One region of the Pseudomonas sp. GW823-FHT02F05 genome, then DNA from elsewhere that is predicted to be linked to it. Evidence: predicted binding sites of a transcription regulator. Region 1 holds the regulator's gene; the other holds the start of a gene.

Region 1 (11,256 bases):
AGCAAGGCCAGGGCGCCTGCCGGCTCCAACGGCACGCCGGCGGCCTTGGCGAAATCATTGGCGGTGCCCAGGGGCATCAGCACCAGGCTGGCGTCGGTGTTGGCATGGGCCATGGCTTCGGCCACATCGCGCAAGGTGCCGTCGCCACCGCCGGCAATGATATGGGTGTACCCCTCGGCCAGGGCTTCATTGACCAGTCGCCGGGCATCACCGCCCTCCCAGGTCACCCGCACCGCCAACTCCCCACCCTGCTCACGCCGCGACAGCACAGCAGCGCGCACATCCTCGTTGAGGGCTTGTTTGCCGTGGAGGATCAACAGGGCTTTGGGGGCGGTCATTTGGGAGAATCTCCTGGGTCAAGGTGCTTGAAGGATGTTGACCTTTGGGGAACAGGAAAAGTCTGTGGCTGGAGAAAATTGATTGAGGTATGCAGATCAAAATGTGGGCTGTCAGGCAGATAGATGTCGGCTGGCAGGCCGTCATCGCAGGCAAGCCAGCTCCCACAGTTGGATCGTTGGGCGCAAGGTAGAGAAGCGTCGGCTGCCAGGCCGCTATCGAGAATCAGCCCTTGTGCAACTTGCTCATCAACTGCGCCTCAGCCTGGGTCAGCCCGCACGACTGGGTCAACTCATCCACCGTCGCCCCCATGCCAACCAGCTTGGCCGCCTGGGCAAACGACAGGTTCGACGGATCACGCTGCTCCAACTGCACCAACCTGTCGGGCAACGGCGCGAGAATCGCGCGCAGTTCATGCACTTCATCCCCAACCCGCACCGCACTTTGCTGGAAGTGATCAACACGCTTGACCAGTTCCAGAATGCGCCGGTCGCGCACCGCATCGCGCTCGGCCTGTTGCAAGGCTGACTCCCGCTGCTGGCGCATAGAGCGCAGCACAAACGCCAAGGTCCCGGCCCACAACAGGGCCAGGACAATCACCGCTGCCTCAAGGAACAATCAGATGCTCTCCAGTTCCGACCATTCTTCTTCGCTCATCATCTTGTCCAGCTCAACCAGAATCAGCAGCTCGCCGTTCTTGTTGCACACGCCCTGGATGAACTTGGCCGACTCTTCGTTACCCACGTTCGGTGCGGTTTCCACTTCCGATTGGCGCAGGTAAACCACCTCGGCCACGCTGTCGACCAGGATGCCAACCACTTGCTTGTCGGCTTCGATGATCACGATACGGGTGTTGTCGCTGACTTCAACCGTGTCCAGACCGAACCGCTGACGGGTGTCGATCACCGTCACCACGTTGCCGCGCAGGTTGATGATGCCCAGCACGTAGCTTGGCGCGCCTGGAACCGGGGCGATCTCGGTGTAGCGCAACACTTCCTGCACCCGCATCACGTTGATGCCGTAGGTTTCGTTGTCCAGCTTGAAGGTCACCCATTGCAGGATCGGATCATCCAAACCTTGTGCGGACGCTGACTTGTTCATTCATCTGACCCCTTCAAATGCCGCTATCGACGGCGTGTGTGCACGTAGGCCGCGCAACCGCACGGCCCTTATTGTTCAATCAACTGCGTTTGTTCTGTGGCATTGCCTTCACCGCACCACTGGCGATCAACTCGGCCAGTTCGGCGACATCCAGCAACGCGCACATGTGTTCGATCACAGTGCCCGCCAGCCACGGCCGCTGGCCGCGGTGGCTGCGCCATTTGATTTCATTGGGGTCCAGGCGCAACGAGCGGCTGACTTGATGCACCGCCAGCCCCCACTCGTAGCCCTGCACCGAAATCACGTATTGCAGGCCCTGGCGAAAATCATCGCGGTAGCGGTCGGGCATCACCCAACGCGCCGTGTCCAGCACCTTGAGGTTGCCGGCCTGGCTGGGCAGGATGCCGAGGAACCACTCCGGCTGCCCGAACAGCGGCGTCAGCTCCTGGCCTTCCAGGGAATAGATCGAGCCCAGGCACACCAGCGGCACCGCCAGGGTCAACCCGGCAACGTCGAACAGCAGGCACTCGAACGGCTCGGCAGCCCATGAGGGCCGACCGTCGCCCGTCACCGGCGGCGGCGTGAGGCTGGGCGGCAGGTGCACTTCCACCAGCGGTTCAACCACCGGGGGCGCCACCACCGCCGGGACGCTTGGCACCACCACGGGAGCCTCCACCACCTGCGCATCCCGTGCCTGTTCTTCCATCACCGCCTGCTGGAATTCATCCAGCGGGCTTTCGGGTTCGACAGCAGGCTCAAGTACCAGAATCGGTTCTGGCAGTTCCTCGGCTGTCGCATCCTGCAGCAAGGCATCCAGGTAGGATTCCAGTGCCAGTTGCGGGCGGGTCTTGAATTCGACAGGACGGTTCATCACGCCACCTGCGCCACAAGTTGTTGCGACAGCAGGTGTTTGAGCAACGCACGGTAGGCCAGCACGCCACGGCTCTTGCCGTCGAACTGCGACGGTGTGAGCCCGGCACGGCTGGCGTCACGCAGGCGCGTGTCCACCGGGATGTAGCCATTCCAGATGGTGTCCGGGTAGGCATCGCGCAATACGCGCAAGGTGCCGAGGGACGCCTGGGTGCGACGGTCGAACAAGGTCGGCACGATGCTGAACGGCAGCGCCTGCTTGCGCGAACGGTTGATCATCGCCAGGGTGCTGACCATACGCTCCAGGCCCTTGACCGCCAGGTGCTCGGTCTGCACCGGGATCACCAATTGCTGGCTGGCCGCCAACGCATTGACCATCAGCACGCCGAGCAACGGCGGGCTGTCGATGATCGCGTAATCGAAGTCCTGCCACAGCTGCGCCAGGGTCTTGGCGATCACCAGGCCCAGGCCGCTCTGGCCTGGCGACTGGCGCTCCAGGGTGGCCAGGGCGGTGCTCGACGGCAACAGGGAAATGCTTTCGTTGCTGGTGGGCAACAGCAGTTGCCCAGGCAGATCCGCCGGCACGCTGCCCTTGTGTAAAAACAAGTCATAGCAGCTGTGTTCCAGCGCATCCGGGTCGTAGCCGAAATAGCTGGTCATGGAACCGTGGGGGTCCAGGTCGACCACGACCACACGCTTGCCCGCTTCGGCCAGCAAGCCGGCCAAGGCGATGGAAGTGGTGGTCTTGCCGACCCCACCCTTTTGATTGGCAACTGCCCAGACTCTCATTCGGTTGGTTCCTCCCGGCGGGCACAGGCGCGACCGAGACATTGCATACGGTTATTGAGCCAGCGACGGAGAATTGACGTTACTCGGTCGGACCGGCGGTTTGACAACGGGCGGTGCAGTTTGTGTGCCAGCACGCTTCAACGCCGCATCCGGGGTGGCATTGGCGGTACCGGTACCGGTCAGGCTGCGACGCACATCCAGGTTGCGCGAGACCACCAGCACCACCCGGCGGTTACGGGCACGGCCTTCCACCGTGGCGTTATTGGCCACCGGCTGGAATTCACCATAGCCCACCGACGCCAGGCGCTGGGGGTTCACGCCCTGCATGGCCAACATGCGCACGATGCTCGATGCGCGGGCCGAGGACAGTTCCCAGTTGGTCGGGTACTGCGCAGTGCTGATAGGGAAATTGTCGGTGAAGCCTTCCACGTGGATCGGGTTTTCAAACGGTTTGAGGATCGCCGCCACCTTGTCGATGATCGTGAACGCCTGGTCACTGGGCAACGCATCGGCACTGGCGAACAACAGACTGGAGTTCAGCTCGATCTCCACCCACAACTCATTGCCGCGCACGGTCATCTGGTTGGAGCTGATCAGGTCGCCAAAGGCGGCACTGATATCGTCGGCGATACTTTTGAGCGGGTCGCTGGTGCCTTGGATGCCGGCGGCGGTTTCATCACTGTCATTGACCAGGGGCTTGGCCGGGGTCACGGTCTTGGGCCGCTCTTCGCCGATAGGGATCGGCTTGAGCGACCGCTCGGCATCGTTGAACACGCCCACCAGCGCCTGGGAAATGATCTTGTACTTGCCTTCGTTGATCGACGAGATCGAGTACATCACCACGAAAAACGCGAACAGCAAGGTGATGAAGTCCGCGTAGGACACCAGCCAACGCTCGTGGTTGACGTGTTCTTCAGGCTCGCGACGGCGACGGCTCACAGGCAAATACCTCCCTGACCGCTATTGGCCGCTTTACTGTGGCGAGCGAGCTTGCTCGCGCTGGGGCGCGAAGCGGCCCCCATCCAGGCAACGCATTTGTTCAGACAGATTGCTGTGCCTGGTTTTGGGGCTGCTTCGCAGCCCAGCGCGAGCAAGCTCGCTCGCCACATAAAGCTCACTGGCCACAGGTCAATGCGCATACCCATCAATCCATGAAGCCCTGAAGCTTCAATTCGATGGAGCGCGGGTTTTCGCCCTCGGCAATCGACAGGATGCCTTCGAGCAACATTTCGCGATAACGCGACTGGCGCATGGCAATCGACTTGAGCTTGCTGGCCACCGGCAGCAACACCAGGTTGGCACTGGCCACGCCGTAGATGGTCGCGACAAATGCCACGGCAATGCCGCTGCCCAGTTGCGAAGGGTCGGCCAGGTTGCCCATCACGTGGATCAGGCCCATCACCGCGCCGATGATGCCAATGGTCGGCGCATAGCCGCCCATGCTTTCAAAGACTTTGGCCGCATTGATGTCACGGCTTTCCTGAGTGTAGAAATCCACTTCGAGGATGCTGCGGATCGCTTCCGGTTCGGCGCCATCGACCAATAGTTGCAGGCCTTTGCGCGCGTAGCTGTCAGGTTCGGCATCGGCCACGCCTTCCAGGCCCAGCAGGCCTTCCTTGCGGGCGGTGAGGCTCCAATTGACCACGCGGTCGATGCCTCCAGCCAGGTCGACCCGTGGCGGGAAAATGATCCACACCAGAATCTGCATGGCACGCTTGAACGAGCTCAGGGGCGACTGCAACAACGCCGCGCCCACGGTGCCACCGATCACGATCAGCGCTGCCGGGCCGTTGGCCAAGGCGCCGAGGTGGCCGCCTTCCAGGTAGTTGCCACCAATGATGGCGACAAATGCCATGGTGATGCCGATCAGGCTCAACACATCCATCAGAGGCAGGCCTCCACCAGGTGCTTGCCGATGTCGTCCAGGCTGTAGACCGCATCGGCCAGGTCAGCCTTGACGATGGCCATGGGCATGCCATAGATCACGCAACTGGCTTCATCCTGGGCCCAGATGGCGCTACCGCCCTGTTTGAGCAGGCGCGCACCTTCACGGCCATCGGCGCCCATGCCGGTGAGCACCACCGCCAGAACTTTGTCGCCGTAGGACTTGGCTGCAGAACCGAAGGTGATGTCCACGCACGGCTTATAGTTCAGGCGCTCATCGCCCGGCAGGATTTTGATCGCGCCACGCCCGTCCACCATCATCTGCTTGCCGCCCGGCGCCAGCAGTGCCAGGCCAGGACGCAGGATGTCGCCATCCTCGGCTTCCTTGACGGTAATACGGCACAGCTTGTCCAGGCGCTCGGCGAAGGCTTTGGTGAACGCCGCCGGCATGTGTTGCACCAGCACAATCGGCGCCGGGAAGTTGGCCGGCAGTTGGGTCAGGACCCGCTGCAAGGCCACCGGGCCGCCAGTGGAGGTGCCGATGGCGACCAGTTTGTAAGCCTTGCGCTTGGGCGCGGGCGAATGCGCACTCGGCGCTGCGGCGGCACGTACCGGCGCTACCGCAGGCCGGGCCACGGGCGCAGGCGCCGGGCGCGCAAACGACGAGGTCGGCGCCGCTGCTGCGGGCGCAGGCGTGGCAGCTGGCGCGGGCGTGCTGAACAAGCTGCGACGGTTACTGCGGGAAATGCTGTGCACCTTCTCGCACAGCATCTGCTTGACCTTGTCAGGGTTGCGCGAGATGTCTTCGAAATTCTTCGGCAAAAAGTCCACCGCGCCGGCATCCAAAGCGTCGAGGGTCACCCGCGCGCCTTCGTGAGTCAGCGAGGAAAACATCAATACCGGTGTAGGGCAGCGTTGCATGATGTGGCGCACGGCCGTGATGCCATCCATCATCGGCATCTCGTAGTCCATGGTGATCACGTCCGGCTTCAAGGCAATGGCTTGATCGATCGCCTCTTTGCCGTTGGTGGCCGTGCCGACCACCTGGATCGTTGGATCAGCGGAAAGAATTTCCGAGACGCGGCGGCGGAAGAAACCCGAATCGTCCACCACCAGGACCTTGACTGCCATAAACACTCCGTTAGGCGGGGCGGGCATGACCGCCCTGCCCCACCAAAATCAAATACGCCGTGCGGCGTAACGCTTGAGCATGCTCGGAACATCGAGAATCAGTGCGATGCGACCGTCACCGGTAATGGTTGCGCCCGACATGCCTGGGGTTCCCTGCAGCATCTTGCCCAAAGGCTTGATCACCACTTCTTCCTGGCCCACCAGTTGGTCGACCACAAAGCCGATGCGCTGGGTGCCCACGGACAGAATCACCACATGGCCTTCGCGCTGTTCTTCATGGGCGGCCGAGGCCACCAGCCAGCGCTTGAGGTAGAACAGCGGCAACGCTTTGTCGCGCACGATCACCACTTCCTGGCCGTCCACCACGTTGGTGCGCGACAGGTCGAGGTGGAAGATCTCGTTGACGTTGACCAGCGGGAAGGCGAACGCCTGGTTGCCCAGCATCACCATCAGGGTCGGCATGATCGCCAGGGTCAACGGCACCTTGATGACGATCTTGGAGCCCTGGCCCTTGGTCGAGTAGATATTGATCGAGCCGTTGAGCTGGCTGATCTTGGTCTTCACCACGTCCATGCCCACGCCACGCCCGGACACGTCGGAGATCTCGGTCTTGGTCGAAAACCCCGGGGCAAAGATCAGGTTGTAGCACTCGGTATCGGTGAGGCGGTCGGCGGCGTCCTTGTCCATCACGCCGCGCTTGACCGCGATATTGCGCAAGATGGTCGGGTCCATGCCTTTGCCGTCATCGGTGATCGACAGCAGGATGTGGTCGCCCTCTTGCTCCGCCGCCAAAATCACTTTGCCGTTGCGGGACTTGCCCGCAGCTTCGCGTTCTTCCGGAGTTTCTACGCCGTGGTCGACCGCGTTGCGCACCAAGTGGACCAGCGGGTCGGCCAGGGCCTCGACGAGGTTTTTGTCGAGGTCGGTTTCTTCGCCCACCAGCTCCAGGTTGATTTCTTTCTTGAGCTGGCGCGCCAGGTCGCGAACCAGGCGCGGGAAACGGCCGAAGACTTTCTTGATCGGCTGCATCCGCGTTTTCATCACCGCGGTTTGCAGGTCGGCGGTGACCACGTCGAGGTTCGACACGGCCTTCTGCATGGCTTCGTCGCCACTGTTCAGGCCCAGGCGCACCAGGCGGTTACGCACCAGCACCAGTTCGCCCACCATGTTCATGATGTCGTCCAGGCGCGCGGTATCCACGCGCACGGTGGTTTCGGCTTCGCTGGCAGGTTTTTCCGCTGCCGCTGGGGCCGCTGCACGCGCAGGGGCCGGGGCGGCGGCAGGTGCTGGCTTGGCAGCCGGCGCAGGTTTGGCAGCAACCGGTGCCGCAGTGGCTGGTGCTGCAACCTGCGCGGCCGCGGCCGGGGCCACTTCGCTGAACTTGCCTTTGCCGTGCAACTCGTCGAGCAGGGCTTCGAATTCGTGATCGGAGATCAGCCCATCATCGGCAGGTGCTGCGCTGGCCGCTGGCGCAGCGGCGGCAGTGGCCGCCACCTCAGGCAGGGCTTCAGCCACAAATGTGCCTTTGCCATGCAGTTGGTCGAGAAGTGCCTCGAACTCGTCGTCGGTGATGTCGGTGCTGGCGTTGGCAGCGGGTGCTTCTGGCGCAGCGGCAGGCGGGGCCACGGCATCTGCTGCGAACTGGCCTTTGCCGTGCAACTGGTCGAGCAACGACTCGAATTCGGCGTCGGTAATGTCTTCACTGCTCGGCGTCGCGGCAGGCTGCACCGGCGCTTCAGCCTCGGCCTTGACCGCGCTGAGGGAGTTGAGCAGTTGTTCGAACTCACTGTCGGTCACGTCCGGCTCGGCTTGCGCCACCGGCTCCGGTGCGGCCTCGACCACCGGCGCAGCCGCGGTGTCGGCAGGTTCGGCCAGGCGCGCCAGGGCGGCCAGCAGTTCCGGCGTGGCGGCAGTGATCGGCGCACGTTCACGCACCTGGCTGAACATGCCGTTGACCGCATCCAGTGCTTCGAGAATCACGTCCATCAATTCCGAGTCGACGTGACGCTCACCCTTGCGCAGGATGTCGAAGACGTTCTCGGCGATGTGGCAGCACTCCACCAGCTCATGGAGCTGGAGGAAGCCGGCGCCCCCTTTTACAGTGTGAAAACCGCGAAAAATTGCATTGAGCAGGTTCGCATCATCCGGTCGGCTTTCCAGCTCGACCAGTTGTTCGGACAGTTGCTCTAGAATTTCGCCGGCCTCTACAAGGAAATCCTGAAGGATTTCTTCATCGGCGCCGAAGCTCATGTGGGTGCTCCTTAGAAGCCTAAACTGGATAACAGGTCATCTACGTCATCCTGACCTGACACAACGTCTTCACGTTTATCGGCATGAATCTGCGGACCTTCACCCTTGGCGAGATGTTTTTGTGGATCTTTTTCCGAGAGGATCGCTTCGCGGTCATGTTCGATGCCGGCAAAACGATCGACCTGGCCGGCCATCAGCACCAATTTGAGCAAGTTGCTTTCCACTTCGGTGACCAACTGGGTCACGCGCTTGATCACCTGACCGGTGAGGTCCTGGTAATCCTGGGCCAGCAGGATGTCGTTGAGGTTGCTGGCCACCGTGCGGTTTTCCTGTTCGCTGCGCGACAGGAACCCGTCGACGCGACGCGCCAATTCACGAAACTCTTCAGCGCCCACTTCGCGGCGCATGAAGCGGCCCCAGTCCTGGCTCAAGGCCTGGGCTTCGGTGGCCATGCCGTTGACCAGGGGCGTGGCGTTTTCCACCAGGTCCATGGTGCGGTTGGCCGCTGCCTCAGTCAGCCTGACCACATAGGACAGACGTTCAGTGGCATCAGTGATCTGGGAAATTTCTTCGGCCTGGGGCATGCGCGGGTCAATCTGGAAATTGACGATTGCGCTGTGCAGCTCGCGTGTGAGCTTGCCCACTTCCTGGTACAGGCCGCGGTCACGGGTCTGGTTAAGCTCATGGATCAACTGCACCGCATCGGCGAACTGGCCTTTTTCCAGGCTGTCGACCAACTGGTGAGCATGTTTTTTCAGGGTCGACTCAAAGTCGCCCTGTGACGTTTCGTTATGCTCCATAGCTCCCCCGCGATGGCATTAGCCGTGGATGCGTTCGAAGATTTTCTCGATCTTCTCTTTCAAGGCCAGTGCCGTGAATGGCTTGACCACGTAACCGTTGACCCCGGCTTGGGCGGCTTCGATGATCTGTTCGCGCTTGGCTTCGGCGGTCACCATCAGCACAGGCAGGCTGCGCAGTTTTTCATCGGCGCGCACATGGCGCAGCAGGTCGATACCGGTCATGCCCGGCATGTTCCAGTCGGTCACCAGAAAGTCGATGCTCCCGCTGTTGAGGATCGGAATGGCCGTCAGGCCGTCATCCGCCTCGACCGTGTTGGTGAACCCAAGGTCACGCAACAGGTTTTTTATGATCCGCCGCATCGTTGAGAAGTCATCAACGATGAGGATTTTCATGTTCTTGTCCAATTCGACCTCCAAGCAGTCTTAAACGCGCCCAGCACCTGGACGCGCCATTTCAATCAACAGGCGTTACACAAAAAGGACTGCCCAGGGCACCACGGCACACAGCCGCGAAACCTTGCGATCTCACGGCAGCGTCTGCAGTGCCCCCACACTGCCTGTCAGCGCGCGCGCCACTCGGCCAATCGGCCCCGCAAGCGGGCTGCGCACTGGCTATGCAACTGGCTGACACGCGATTCGCTGACCCCCAGGACCTCACCGATTTCCTTGAGGTTCAGCTCTTCGTCGTAGTACAGCGCCAGCACCAGCCGCTCACGCTCTGGCAAATTGGCGATTGCATCGGCCAACGCGCCCTGGAAACGTTCATCTTCCAGGTCGCGCGACGGCTCCGTATGCGCGCTCGCGCCGTCCTCGTGCAGCCCTTCGTGCTCGCCGTCCTGTAAAAGGTCGTCGAAACTGAACAGGCGGCTGCCCAAGGTATCGTTCAAAATCCCGTAGTAATCGTCGAGACTCAATTGGAGTTCGGCCGCAACTTCATGATCTTTAGCGTCACGGCCGGTTTTTGCTTCAATTGCACGAATTGCATCGCTGACCATGCGCGTATTGCGGTGTACCGAACGCGGCGCCCAATCGCCTTTACGCACTTCATCGAGCATCGCGCCACGGATACGGATACCCGCATACGTTTCGAAACTGGCACCCTTGCTGGCGTCGTACTTGGTGGAGACTTCAAGCAGGCCGATCATGCCGGCCTGGATCAAGTCTTCGACCTGCACACTCGCGGGCAAGCGCGCCAACAGGTGATAGGCAATGCGCTTGACCAACGGCGCATAGCGCTCGATCAATTCGCCCTGGCTGTCACGTGCCGACTTTTTGTAAAGGTTGTAGCCGCTGGATGTCATAGCACCGGTCCTGCGCTCGTCTGATGCACCAAACGCTCGACGAAAAACTCCAGATGCCCCCGCGGGTTGGCGGGCAACGGCCAGGTATCGACCTTCTGGGCAATGGCCTTGAACGCCAGTGCGCACTTGGAACGAGGGAACGCTTCGTAGACCGCACGCTGCTTTTGCACGGCCTTGCGCACACACTCGTCATAGGGAACTGCGCCGACGTATTGTAAAGCCACATCGAGGAAGCGATCCGTGACCTTGGTCAACTTGGCAAACAGGTTGCGCCCTTCCTGCGGGCTCTGGGCCATGTTGGCCAACACGCGAAAGCGGTTCATGCCGTAGTCACGGTTAAGCAGTTTGATCAGCGCATAGGCGTCGGTGATGGAGGTGGGTTCGTCGCACACCACCAACAGCACTTCCTGCGCTGCGCGTACAAAGCTGACCACCGACTCGCCGATCCCGGCGGCGGTGTCGATCACCAGCACGTCGAGGTTGTCGCCGATGTCGCTGAACGCCTGGATCAGCCCGGCATGCTGCGCGGGGCTCAGGTGCACCATGCTCTGGGTGCCCGAGGCCGCCGGCACGATGCGAATGCCTCCGGGGCCCTGGAGCAGCACGTCGCGCAGCTCACAACGGCCTTCGATCACATCGGCCAGGGTATGTTTGGGTGTCAGCCCCAGCAGAACGTCCACGTTCGCCAAGCCCAGGTCAGCATCCAGCAGCATGACGCGACGGCCAAGCTCTGCCAGGGCCAGGGACAAATTCACTGACACGTTAGTTTTCCCGACGCCACCTTTGCCGCCGGT
Region 2 (11,256 bases), on a different contig from region 1:
TCCTGCATAACGGCGAGCCGATGCAGGTAGGCCAGAAGCTGGTGCAGAAGGACCTGGCCAAGACCCTCAAGGAAATCTCGGCCAAGGGCACCGACGGTTTCTATAAAGGCTGGGTCGCCAAGGCGGTAGTGGATTCCAGCCAGGCCGGCAAAGGCATCATCACCCAGGCCGACCTCGACGCCTACAAAACCCGCGAACTGGCCCCCATCGAATGCGACTACCGTGGCTACCATGTGGTCTCGGCGCCGCCACCCAGCTCCGGCGGTGTGGTGATCTGCCAGATCATGAACATCCTCGAAGGCTACCCAATGGCCGACCTGGGCTATCACTCGGCACAGGGCCTGCACTACCAGATCGAAGCGATGCGCCACGCCTACGTGGACCGCAACAGCTATCTCGGTGACCCGGACTTCGTGAAGAACCCCATCGAGCATCTGCTGGACAAGAACTACGCGGCCAAGCTACGTGCGGCGATCGAACCGCAAAAGGCCGGTGATTCCCAGGCAATCAAACCGGGTGTATCGCCCCATGAAGGCAATAACACCACCCACTATTCCATCGTCGACAAATGGGGCAACGCGGTCTCGGTGACCTATACCCTCAACGACTGGTTTGGCGCCGGGGTGATGGCGAGCAAGACCGGGGTGATTCTCAACGATGAAATGGACGACTTCACCGTCAAGGTCGGCGTGCCGAACATGTACGGGCTGGTGCAGGGCGAAGCCAACGCCATCGCACCGGGCAAGGCGCCGCTGTCGTCGATGAGCCCGACCATCGTCACCAAGGACGGCAAGGCGGTGATGGTCGTCGGTACACCGGGGGGCAGCCGCATCATCACTGCCACCTTGCTGACCATCCTGAATGTCATCGACTACAAGATGAATATCCAGGAAGCCGTGGACGCGCCGCGCTTCCACCAGCAGTGGATGCCTGAGACCACCAACCTTGAGACGTTTGCCGTGAGCCCGGATACCCAGAAGATTCTCGAGAGCTGGGGCCATAAGTTTGCTGGTCCGCAAGATGCCAACCATTTGGCGGCGATCCTGGTCGGTGCGCCTGCTCTGGATGGCAAGCCGGTGGGTAACAACCGCTTCTATGGGGCCAATGACCCGCGACGCAATACGGGGTTGTCGTTGGGTTACTAAGGCTTCACACCGTTGGTGTAGGAGCGAGCTTGCTCGCGAAGATCGTTAACGATAACGCGGGGTGCCTGATTCACAGCGGCGCACTCCGGTTTTTCGCGAGCAAGCTCGCTCCTACAGGGGGAAGGCGAGCAACTGCTTGACGGCGGTAAATGCCGCCTGGCGGCGCTGCTCCCAATCTCCGCCAATCACCACCAGTGGCTGTCGATGCTCCTGCATCCACTCCAGGCTGGCCTGAAAAAACGCCCGGCGATCCGCCAGTTCCGGCTGGCAGCGCTGGCCGTCGGCACTCCATTCCACATCCTCGGGTGAGAGCAGCAAGTGCAGGTCGTAATGCCGCGCCAGTAGCTCGTCATCAAGCCAGCCGGGATAGTCGCCGAACAGGGTCTGGCTCCAGAGCTTGTTGGTCAGCAGGTGGGTGTCGAGGATCAGCAAGGCGGGGCGGTTGGCGCGGGCGGCGTCCTCCCAGGCCAACTGGCCCTGGGCAATGGCCGGGATATCCGCCAGGGTGGTGTCGCGCTGATGCTGATCGATGAAGTGCCGCACATATTCCCCCACCATCAACCCGCCGAAGCGCGCGTGCAACTGCGCCGCCAGCCAGCTCTTGCCGCTGGATTCGGGGCCCGCCAATACCACCACTTTCATGCGCGTAACGCCGGGTCGGCGCGCCATTCGCGCCAGCCTTGCACGGCAATCACGGTAAACAATGCATAGAGTGCAGCCGTGAGATAGAGGCCTTTGTAGAGGAACAGGCCGACGAAGATCACATCCACCACAATCCACAACGGCCAGCACTGCACGCGTTTTTGCGCCATCCACATCTGCGCGACCAGGCTGAAGCCGGTGAGGGCGGCGTCGAGCCAGGGCTGGGCGGCGTCAGTCCAGTGGGCCATGGCGGCGCCCAGCAGCAGACTGCCGACGGCGCCCACAGCCAGGCTGGCCATGATTGCCGGCGCTTTCAGGCTGGTGACCTGGCGGCCTTGCTTGACCTCGCCAGCGCGGGTCCACTGCCACCAACCGTAAACTTGCAGCGCCGCGTAGACCACTTGCAGCAGCATGTCCGAGTAGAGCTTGACCTCGAAAAACACCCAGGTGTAGAGCAACACCATCACCAGGCCGATGGGCCAGCACCAGGGGTTTTGTTTGACCGTCAGCCAGACAGCGATCACCCCCAGGGCGGCGGCGAACAGTTCAAGCCCGGACATGGTGGATCCTTGGGAGAGTGGGAGAGGGCGGTGATTGTACCCAGAGCTCACCGATCCTCAAACACAGCAATGCGTCATTGCCCTCTGCAGGAGCGAGCTTGCTCGCGAAGATCGTCAACGTTACCGCGTATTGTCTGAATAACCGCGGTGCCTATGGGTTTTTCGCGAGCAAGCTCGCTCCTACAAAAGGCTAATCAGCGCTAGATTCGGAATTGGCGCAGCAACCCATCAAGCTGCTCACTCAAGCCACGCAACTGCGCACTCGCCACGCTCGATTGCTCCGCCGCCAGCGCCGTGCTGTGGGACAGCCCGGCCGCTTGGGTGACGTTCTGGTTGATGTCTTCCACCACATGGGCCTGCTGCAGGGTGGCGCTGGCAATCGAGGCGTTCAGGCCGTTGAGGTTGTGCAGTGCCTGGCCGATGGCGGTGAGGCTTGCACCGGCCTGGCCGGCTTGCTCGATGGTCAGTTGCGAGGCGCTGTGGCTGTCGCTGATGACCTTGACCGCCGCTTCCGAGTGACCTTGCAGGCGCTCGATCATTACCTGGATCTCGGCGGTGGATTTCTGCGTGCGCTGGGCCAGCAGTCGCACCTCATCGGCAACCACCGCAAACCCACGGCCTTGCTCCCCGGCGCGGGCGGCTTCGATGGCGGCGTTGAGGGCGAGCAGGTTGGTCTGGTCGGCGATGGAGCGGATCACCTCCAGTACCCCGCCGATCTGCGTGCTTTCGCTGGAGAGTGTGCGGATCACCTCCACAGCCTGGCTGATGGTGGTGGAGAGCTGGTCGATCTGCTGCAAGCTGCCGTCGATGTTGACCTGGCCCTGTTGTGCCTGGGCCTGGGCATCGCGCATTTCGCTGGCGGCGTGTTCGGCATTCTTCGCTACGTCCTGCACGCCGTAGGTGACTTCATTGATGGCGGTGGCCACCAGTTCCATCTGCTGCGATTGCTGCTGGCTGCGGTCATGGGCCTGGCTGGCGTTGTGGCCCAGCTCGGTGGACGACTGGCCCAGGGCGTTCGCGCACACCTGCAACTGGCCGACAACCTGGCGCAGCTTGGCGGTGAAGCTATTGAAGTGCTGGGCCAGTGCGGTCAGTTCGTCACGACCGTGGGTGTCGAGGCTGTGGGTCAGGTCGCTTTCGCCGCTGGCGATATTGCCCATGGCATTCACCGCCGCCTGCAACGGCTGCACGATGCTGCGAGCGATCAACACCACCAGCACGGCCATCATCAACGCAATGCCCAGGCCAATGGCCGAGGCTTTCCACACCTGGCCCCTGAATTCAGCCTGTACATCGTCGACGTAGACGCCGGAGCCGATAATCCAGCCCCAGGGTTCGAACAGTTGGATGTACGAGGTTTTCTCTACCGGCGCTTCGGCGCCGGGTTTCGGCCAGCGGTAGTTGACGATGCCGGCGCCCTTGGCCTTGGCCAGGCTCACGAATTCGTTGAACACGGCGAAACCGTCCGGGTCGCGAATTGCCGAGAGGTTCTGACCGTCGAGCTTGGGGTTGGCCGCGTGCATGATCATCACGGGGGTGAGGTCGTTGATCCAGAAGTAATCATCGTGGTCGTAACGCAGGCCGCGCACCGCGCTCAAGGCCTGTTGTTGCGCGGCGTCGCGGGTCAGTACGCCGGTTTTTTCCAGGTTCTGGTAATAGCTGAGTACGCCACTGGCGGTCTGTACCACGTGCTGGGTCTGCTGGCGCTTGGCCTGGTAGAGGTCGCCGTGGATCTGGTTGAGCATCAACAGCCCCAAGGCCAGCAGCATCAACACGGCGACTATCAGGATCAGCCAAAGGCGGCGGCTGATCGACATGCTGCGCAAACTGTTCATCGTCCTGTCACTCCCTGCTCTTTATAATTGTGGTGCTGCTTCGAGATTTCCGGCGTGTCTGATAGGCTTTCGGCCCGGAATCGAAAAACCTGAGTACTGCCTGATTTTTCACGGAATTTTTGCAGACCGGCGTTGAGAATCAACCGCGGGCGCTTGTGTGCGCTCGTCGTCAGTGAACTTAAAAAAGACTATGAGGCATGCCACGCGCATGACCTTTGGAGACAGCATGGATTTTTGGACCGCCATACAGGCATTGATTCTCGGCATCGTCGAGGGGCTTACGGAGTTCTTGCCGATCTCCAGCACTGGCCACCAGATCATCGTCGCCGACCTGATCAATTTTGGCGGCGAGCGTTTCGAAGCCTTCAATATCATCATCCAGCTGGGCGCGATCCTGGCGGTAGTCTGGGAGTTTCGGCGCAAGATCTTTGACGTGGTCATCGGCCTGCCGACCCAGCCCAAGGCCCGGCGCTTTACCGTCAACCTGATCATCGCCGTGTTGCCGGCGGTGGTATTGGGGGTGATTTTTGCCGACCTGATCAAGCACTATCTGTTTAACCCGATCACTGTAGCGACTGCCCTGGTAGTGGGTGGCGTGATCATGTTGTGGGCCGAGCGCCGCCAACATGCAGTGCGGGCTGAAACCGTCGACGACATCACCTGGAAAGACGCCCTCAAGGTCGGCCTGGCCCAGTGTCTGGCGATGATCCCGGGCACTTCGCGCTCCGGTGCAACGATCATCGGCGGCCTGTTGTTCGGCCTGTCGCGCAAGACAGCTACCGAGTTCTCGTTCTTCCTGGCGATGCCGACCATGGTCGGTGCGGCGGTGTACTCGGGCTATAAATACCGTGACCTGTTCCAGCCCGCGGACCTGCCGGTGTTCGCCATTGGCTTTGTCACCTCGTTCATCTTCGCCATGATTGCGGTCAAGGCCCTGCTCAAGTTCATCGCCAGCCACAGCTACGCGGCGTTTGCCTGGTACCGCATTGCGTTCGGCCTGGTGATCCTGGCGACCTGGCAGTTCGGCTGGATCGACTGGACTGCGGTCAAGCCATGACTATCCAGCACCCACGCCTGAAGGCGCTGATCTTTGTACTGCTGTGTGCCGCGCCGCTGCTGGGCTCTGCGTTGCTGTGGTACCGCGGCGAAACGGTAATTCCGTTGATGGCCTATGGCGTGGTCAGCGTGGTGGCGTTCTTCTTGTACTGGAGCGATAAGCGCAAGGCGCAGACCGAAGGCTGGCGCACCCCGGAAAACATCCTGCATGCGGTGGAACTGGCGGGCGGTTGGCCGGGGGCGTTGATCGCCCAGCAGGTGTTCCGGCACAAGACGCGCAAGGTGTCTTACCAGGTGCTGTTCTGGGTGATTGTGCTGTTGCACCAGGTGTTCTGGCTGGACCAGCTGTTCCTCGGCGGCACCTTGCTGTCAATCCTCTAGCCGCAAGCCAATCTGCGTGCGCTTGGGCAGCTTGCTCACCACCAACTGGTGGGAGCGCTGCAACAGGCCGCGCAGTTCCTCTGCGCCCAAAGGGTAGGGTGTGTTCATGATGACCCACTGCGCCCTCGCCAGGTAAGGCGCCGGGTGAATGCCCGGGCGGTCGACGTGACCCAGGAACAGTTCTTTGTCGACCTTGAAGGCCAGCGACTCACCGCGCAGGTTCTGCAAGGCGAACATCTTGTTGCCAGCAATCGAGAACACCCGCACGCCACCCCATTTATAGTCTTCCCGTGCGCCTGGCAGGCTCAGGCAGAAACGTGTGACTTGTTCTTCCGTCATGCTCATAACAGCCGATCTCCACAGCCTTTGAAGCCTTCTTCCAGGTAGTCGATCCAGGCCCGGATGGCCGGCAGCACGCCGCGCCGGTGCGGGTAGACCGCCTGCAGCCAGCCGCCTGGCAATGACCACTGCGGTAGCAATTGCACCAGCCGGCCGCTGGCCAGTTCTTCTTCGCAGTACATCATTGGCAGCACCGTAAAGCCCACGCCCATCATTGCGCTGGCCTTGCGCACGATAAAGTCTTCGATGCCCAGGCGCGCCTCCATCACTAGCTCATGCATGTTGCCCTGGGGGTCGATGATGCGTTGGTGCACCATTCGGTCCGCCTCGAGTGCGCCAAGGATTGGCAACTGCTTGAGGTCTTCCAGGGTTTCGACCCGCCGCTCACGCATGAAAACGGGGCTGGCCACCAGCACGGTATGCGCCTGGCGCAGGCGTTTGGTGACCAGCAACGGGTCTTCGTCGCCCAGTTCGCGTACGCGCAGCGCTACATCAATGCCTTCGGCCACCAGGTCGACGCGGCGATTCACCAGGGTCATGTCCAACTGCACCAACGGGTGCGCGGCCAGAAAACCGGCTACCAGCTCCGGCAGGATCTGCTGGGCCAGGCCCACCGGGCAACTGACCCGCAAGCGCCCCCGTGGTTCGCTGGACATACTGGCCACGGCCTCGTCGGCCATTTCCGCTTCAAGCAGCATGGCCTGGCAGTGGCGCAGGTAGCGTTCGCCGACGGCGGTGAGCGTCAGTTGCCGGGTGGTGCGTTGCAGCAAGCGTGCACCCAGGCGGTCTTCCAGTTCGGCAATGCGCCGTGAAAGCCTGGATTTGGGAATGCCAAGTAGCCGGCCAGCCGCAGCAAAACCGCCGGCTTCGACGACTTTGGCGAAATAGTAGAGGTCGTTGAGGTCTTGCATGGTGGGCCTATTGTCCTGTCAGTGGGACAAACTATCGCATTTCAGCTGGCTTATCGATCATTGGTTTCATGCGTAGCATCACCACCATCTGATCGCCACTGTCGATCCCACCTCGGAGATCCATCATGAAACTGTTGCACATCGATTCCAGCATCCTCGGCGACAACTCGGCCTCCCGTCAGCTCAGCGCCGGTGTGGTCAAGGCATGGCAAGCTGCCCAGCCGGGTGTGGAAGTGACCTACCGCGACCTCGCCAGCGAAGGCATCAACCATTTCTCCGGCGCGACCCTGGGCGCATTGGGCACTGCTGCCGAACTGCGCGATGCGGCGCAAAAGCACGAGGCTGAACTGAGTGCATCGTCGCTGGCTGAGTTTCTCGCCGCCGATGCGGTGGTAGTCGGTGCGCCGATGTACAACTTCACCATCCCAACCCAATTGAAAGCCTGGATCGACCGCATCGCAGTGGCCGGCCAGACCTTCCGTTACTCCGAAGCCGGCCCTGAAGGCCTGTGCGGCAACAAAAAAGTCATTATTGTCTCCACCGCCGGCGGCATGCATGCCGACCAGGCTTCGGGCGCTGCCCACGAAGGCTACTTGAAGCTGCTGTTCGGCTTCCTGGGCATCACCGACATTGAGATCGTGCGCGCTGAAGGCCTGGCCTACGGTGATGAAGTGCGCAGCAAAGCCATGAGCGACGCCAACGTGCGCATCAACGAGCAACTGTTCGCCGCTGCGTAAGGCTTATGTAAATTTGCCCTGTCCTCGGTTTCATTCTGAAACCGAGCGCCTAAACTCTGTATTCTGATCGCCTGAACGCGAGCGGAGTACGGAGTTTTTTCGTTGTGGCCCAGGTTATGCACACATCCCTTCGATACCCTGGACTTTTTATTCGACAGGCCGGTTCTTGTGCAGCAAAGGTGGACGTCCCCATGATGCGTCTTTGTGCTGTTTTGGTACTTTCGCTGTTGGGCGGCCTGGTTTCAGTGCACGCCGCGCCGGCACCGCACCCCCATTGGAGTGTGGGGTTTCATCGCATGAGTGTGCTCGACCCGCTGGATTCGCAGCCGATGAAGGCCATCGCGTTTTACCCTTCCACCGATACCGAACGCACCACGCCGCTGGGCGCCTATCAGGTCGCGGCCAGTGAAGATGCCAAGGTTGCTATCGGCCGTTTTCCGATGCTGATGCTATCTCACGGCAACACCGGCACGCCCCTGGCCCTGCACGATCTGGCTACGTCACTGGTGCGTAAGGGGTTCGTAGTGGTGGCGGTGCTGCATCCCGGCGACAACTATAAGGACCACAGCCGCCTGGGCACCGTGAGTAATCTGTATGGCCGGCCGATCCAGATATCCCAGGCGATCACCGCCACCCTGGCCGATCCGATGCTGTCGCCCTTTGTCGATGTCGATCAGATCGGCGTCATCGGTTATTCCGCCGGTGGCGAAACGGCATTGATCCTGGCGGGCGCCAAGCCGGATTTCGAACGTCTGCGCCGCTACTGCCAGGAACGCCCCGAAGACCGCGACGCGTGCACCACCAAGGGCGAGTTGGTGGTTGATCGCGACGACTTGCAACCCCAGGCTGACCCGCGCATCCATGCGTTGATGCTGATGGCGCCGCTGAGCTTGATGTTTGGCCGCCATACCCTGGCGGACGTGCATGTGCCAGTGCTGCTCTACAGTGGCGATGGCGACCAGTTGGTGGCAGTGGACAAAAACGCCGCCGCCCTGGCGCGCAAACTGCCAGAGCCGCCGGACTTCAAGCTGTTGGCCGGGGCAGGGCACTTTGTATTCATGGCCCCGTGCGACAGTGATCAACTGGCGACAATGCCGGGCATCTGCACCGATGCCGATGGTGTCGACCGTGAAGGGATTCACCGCGATATGGTCTCCGAGGCCGGGCGCTTTTTCAGTCGCACCCTCGGTGAGGCAACGCGTGCCGGCCTGCAGACGGCTGATCAGTAGGCGCGGCGCCTGAGCAGTACGGTCAGGGCGAGCGCGCTGACCGACAGCAACGCGGCGCAGAAGAATATCCAGCCGTAGCCAAGATTCAACGCCACGGCGCCCATCAACGGCCCGGCGATCGCCAGGGCCAGGTCGAAAAATACCGCATACGCACTCAGCCCCGCGCCGCGGCTGCTGTCCGGCACTTGCTTGATAGCTTCCACGCCGAGCGCCGGGTAAACCAGTGACAAACCAAAACCGGTCAACCCTGCGCCGATCAAGGCCACGCTGGTAGACGGTGCCAGCCACAGCAGCGTCAGGCCCAGGGTTTCGATGAGCATGCAGGCGATGGCGGCGGTGAACCCGCCAAACCGGCTGATGGCTGAGATAAACACCAGGCGCGAGAGAATAAAGCACACACCAAATACCGTCAGGCAATACGCCGCACCGGCCCAGCCACGATTCAGGTAATACAGGGTGATAAAGGTCGTCAACGTGCCGTAGCCAATCGAAGCCAGGCACAGGCTGGCGCCGAATGGTGCGATACGCCCGAACACCGCCCAGAACGGCAGCCGCTCGCCACGTACCACCGGCACCGACGGTTTATTGCGGATCAGCACCAGGCCCAACGCCGCCAACACCGTCAGGGCAAGACCGAGGCTGGTGTAGCCGTAATCAGCCACCATCACCACGCCAAGTGGCGCACCAATCGCAATCGCGCCGTAGGAGGCGATGCCATTCCAGGAAATCGAGCGTGCGATGTGCTCGGCGCCCACCGCGCCCATGCACCAACTGATGGTCCCCACGCCAATCAGGCCCTGGGCCACGCCGAGTAACAGGCGACCGGCGATCAGAATACCCAGGCTCAAGCTCGGCAGACTTTCCAGCAGCGTGGCGATAAAGGTCAGTACACCGCTGATCAGAATGCCGGCCAGGCCCAGCACGATCGCGCGTTTGGTACCGACGTTATCCGACATCCGCCCGGCCATCGGACGGCTGAGCAGCGTGGCCAGGTACTGCGAACCGATGGTCACCCCGGCCACCACGGCGCTGAAACCCAGTTGCTCGTGCACATAGCCTGGAATCACCGCTATCGGCAGGCCGATGCAGATAAAGGCAATGAAGGTGTAGAAAACGATGGAAACGATCTGCAGGGTGATCGACAGGGAGGAGGGGGCGGCAGGCATGAGTACTCAATCGCTGGCGGGCGGTAAAGCATCATGGCATATCCCGCATTACTGTAGGAGCGAGCTTGCTCGCGAAGAACGTCAACGATAACGCGGGTTGCCTGATTCTGCGCGGCGTCCTCAGGTTTTTCGCGAGCAAGCTCGCTCCTACAGTAGTAGAGCGTATGCAAAAAAGCCCTGTCACAGGGACAGGGCTTTTGCTTGCAGCTAAGTGCTGTTCTTAGAACACCACACCCTGGCTACGCAGGTAGTCGTCATAGGTGCCGCTGAAGTCGATCACGCCGCTTGGGCTCAACTCGATGATGCGGGTGGCCAGGGACGATACGAACTCGCGGTCGTGGCTGACGAAGATCAGCGTGCCCGGGTAGTTCTCCAGCGCCAGGTTGAGCGCCTCGATGGATTCCATGTCCAAGTGGTTGGTCGGTTCGTCCATGATCAGCACGTTGGGCTTTTGCAGGATCAGCTTGCCGAACAGCATGCGACCTTGTTCACCACCGGAGATCACTTTGACCGACTTCTGGATCTCGTCGTTGGAGAACAACATACGACCCAGGGTGCCGCGAATCATTTGCTCGCCTTGGGTCCACTGGCCCATCCAGTCGAACAGGCTCACGTCGTCTTCGAAGTCGTGGGCGTGGTCCTGGGCGTAGTAGCCCAGTTCGGCGGCGTCGGTCCACTTGATGCTGCCGGCGTCCGGGGTCAGTTCGTTGACCAGGGTGCGCAGCAGGGTGGTCTTGCCGATACCGTTGGGGCCGATGATCGCCACGCGCTCGCCCGCTTCAACCTGGAAGCTGAAGTCCTTGAACAACGGCTTGCCGTCGAAACCTTTGGCCATTTTTTCGACCATGACCGCCTGGCGGTGCAGCTTTTTGTTCTGCTCGAAACGGATGAACGGGCTCACACGGCTCGACGGCTTGACTTCGGCCAGCTGGATCTTGTCGATCGCCTTGGCACGGGAGGTCGCCTGCTTGGCTTTCGAGGCGTTGGCCGAGAAGCGGCTGACGAAGGATTGCAGTTCGGAAATCTGCGCTTTCTTCTTGGCGTTGTCCGACAGCAATTGCTCGCGGGACTGGGTCGCCACGGTCATGTACTCGTCGTAGTTGCCCGGGAACAGGCGCAGCTCGCCGTAGTCCAGGTCAGCCATGTGGGTGCACACGCTGTTCAGGAAGTGACGGTCGTGAGAGATGATGATCATCAGGCTGGAGCGCTGGGTCAGGATGTTTTCCAGCCAGCGGATAGTGTTGATGTCCAAGTG

Evidence for each region. The regulator FliA, encoded in region 1, starts transcription of late flagellar genes. The targets are predictions, from matches to a motif close to CTAAAGTTTNNNNNNNNNNNGCCGNTAA.
Region 2: a site for FliA is predicted at 4,249-4,276, ahead of AC1RAC_RS03840 (methyl-accepting chemotaxis protein). Genes of this name have one in related genera too.

Annotation. Positions count from the first base shown of each region.
Region 1 covers NZ_JBXAJM010000022.1:16,496-27,751, forward strand. Annotated here, with positions in the region: gene yegS (lipid kinase YegS) at 1-338, opposite strand, end outside; gene AC1RAC_RS23180 (DUF2802 domain-containing protein) at 562-954, opposite strand; gene AC1RAC_RS23185 (chemotaxis protein CheW) at 955-1,437, opposite strand; gene AC1RAC_RS23190 (CheW domain-containing protein) at 1,517-2,308, opposite strand; gene AC1RAC_RS23195 (ParA family protein) at 2,308-3,096, opposite strand; gene motD (flagellar motor protein MotD) at 3,148-4,035, opposite strand; gene AC1RAC_RS23205 (flagellar motor protein) at 4,241-4,981, opposite strand; gene AC1RAC_RS23210 (protein-glutamate methylesterase/protein-glutamine glutaminase) at 4,981-6,111, opposite strand; gene AC1RAC_RS23215 (chemotaxis protein CheA) at 6,160-8,361, opposite strand; gene AC1RAC_RS23220 (protein phosphatase CheZ) at 8,373-9,161, opposite strand; gene AC1RAC_RS23225 (chemotaxis response regulator CheY) at 9,180-9,554, opposite strand; gene fliA (RNA polymerase sigma factor FliA) at 9,722-10,462, opposite strand; gene fleN (flagellar synthesis regulator FleN) at 10,459-11,256, opposite strand, start outside.
Region 2 covers NZ_JBXAJM010000002.1:287,728-298,983, reverse strand. Annotated here, with positions in the region: gene ggt (gamma-glutamyltransferase) at 1-1,145, shown strand, start outside; gene AC1RAC_RS03850 (AAA family ATPase) at 1,257-1,787, opposite strand; gene pnuC (nicotinamide riboside transporter PnuC) at 1,784-2,347, opposite strand; gene AC1RAC_RS03840 (methyl-accepting chemotaxis protein) at 2,548-4,182, opposite strand; gene AC1RAC_RS03835 (undecaprenyl-diphosphate phosphatase) at 4,409-5,239, shown strand; gene AC1RAC_RS03830 (DUF1294 domain-containing protein) at 5,236-5,619, shown strand; gene AC1RAC_RS03825 (MmcQ/YjbR family DNA-binding protein) at 5,608-5,964, opposite strand; gene AC1RAC_RS03820 (LysR substrate-binding domain-containing protein) at 5,961-6,869, opposite strand; gene AC1RAC_RS03815 (FMN-dependent NADH-azoreductase) at 6,995-7,606, shown strand; gene AC1RAC_RS03810 (alpha/beta hydrolase family protein) at 7,798-8,835, shown strand; gene AC1RAC_RS03805 (MFS transporter) at 8,829-10,001, opposite strand; gene AC1RAC_RS03800 (ABC-F family ATPase) at 10,222-11,256, opposite strand, start outside.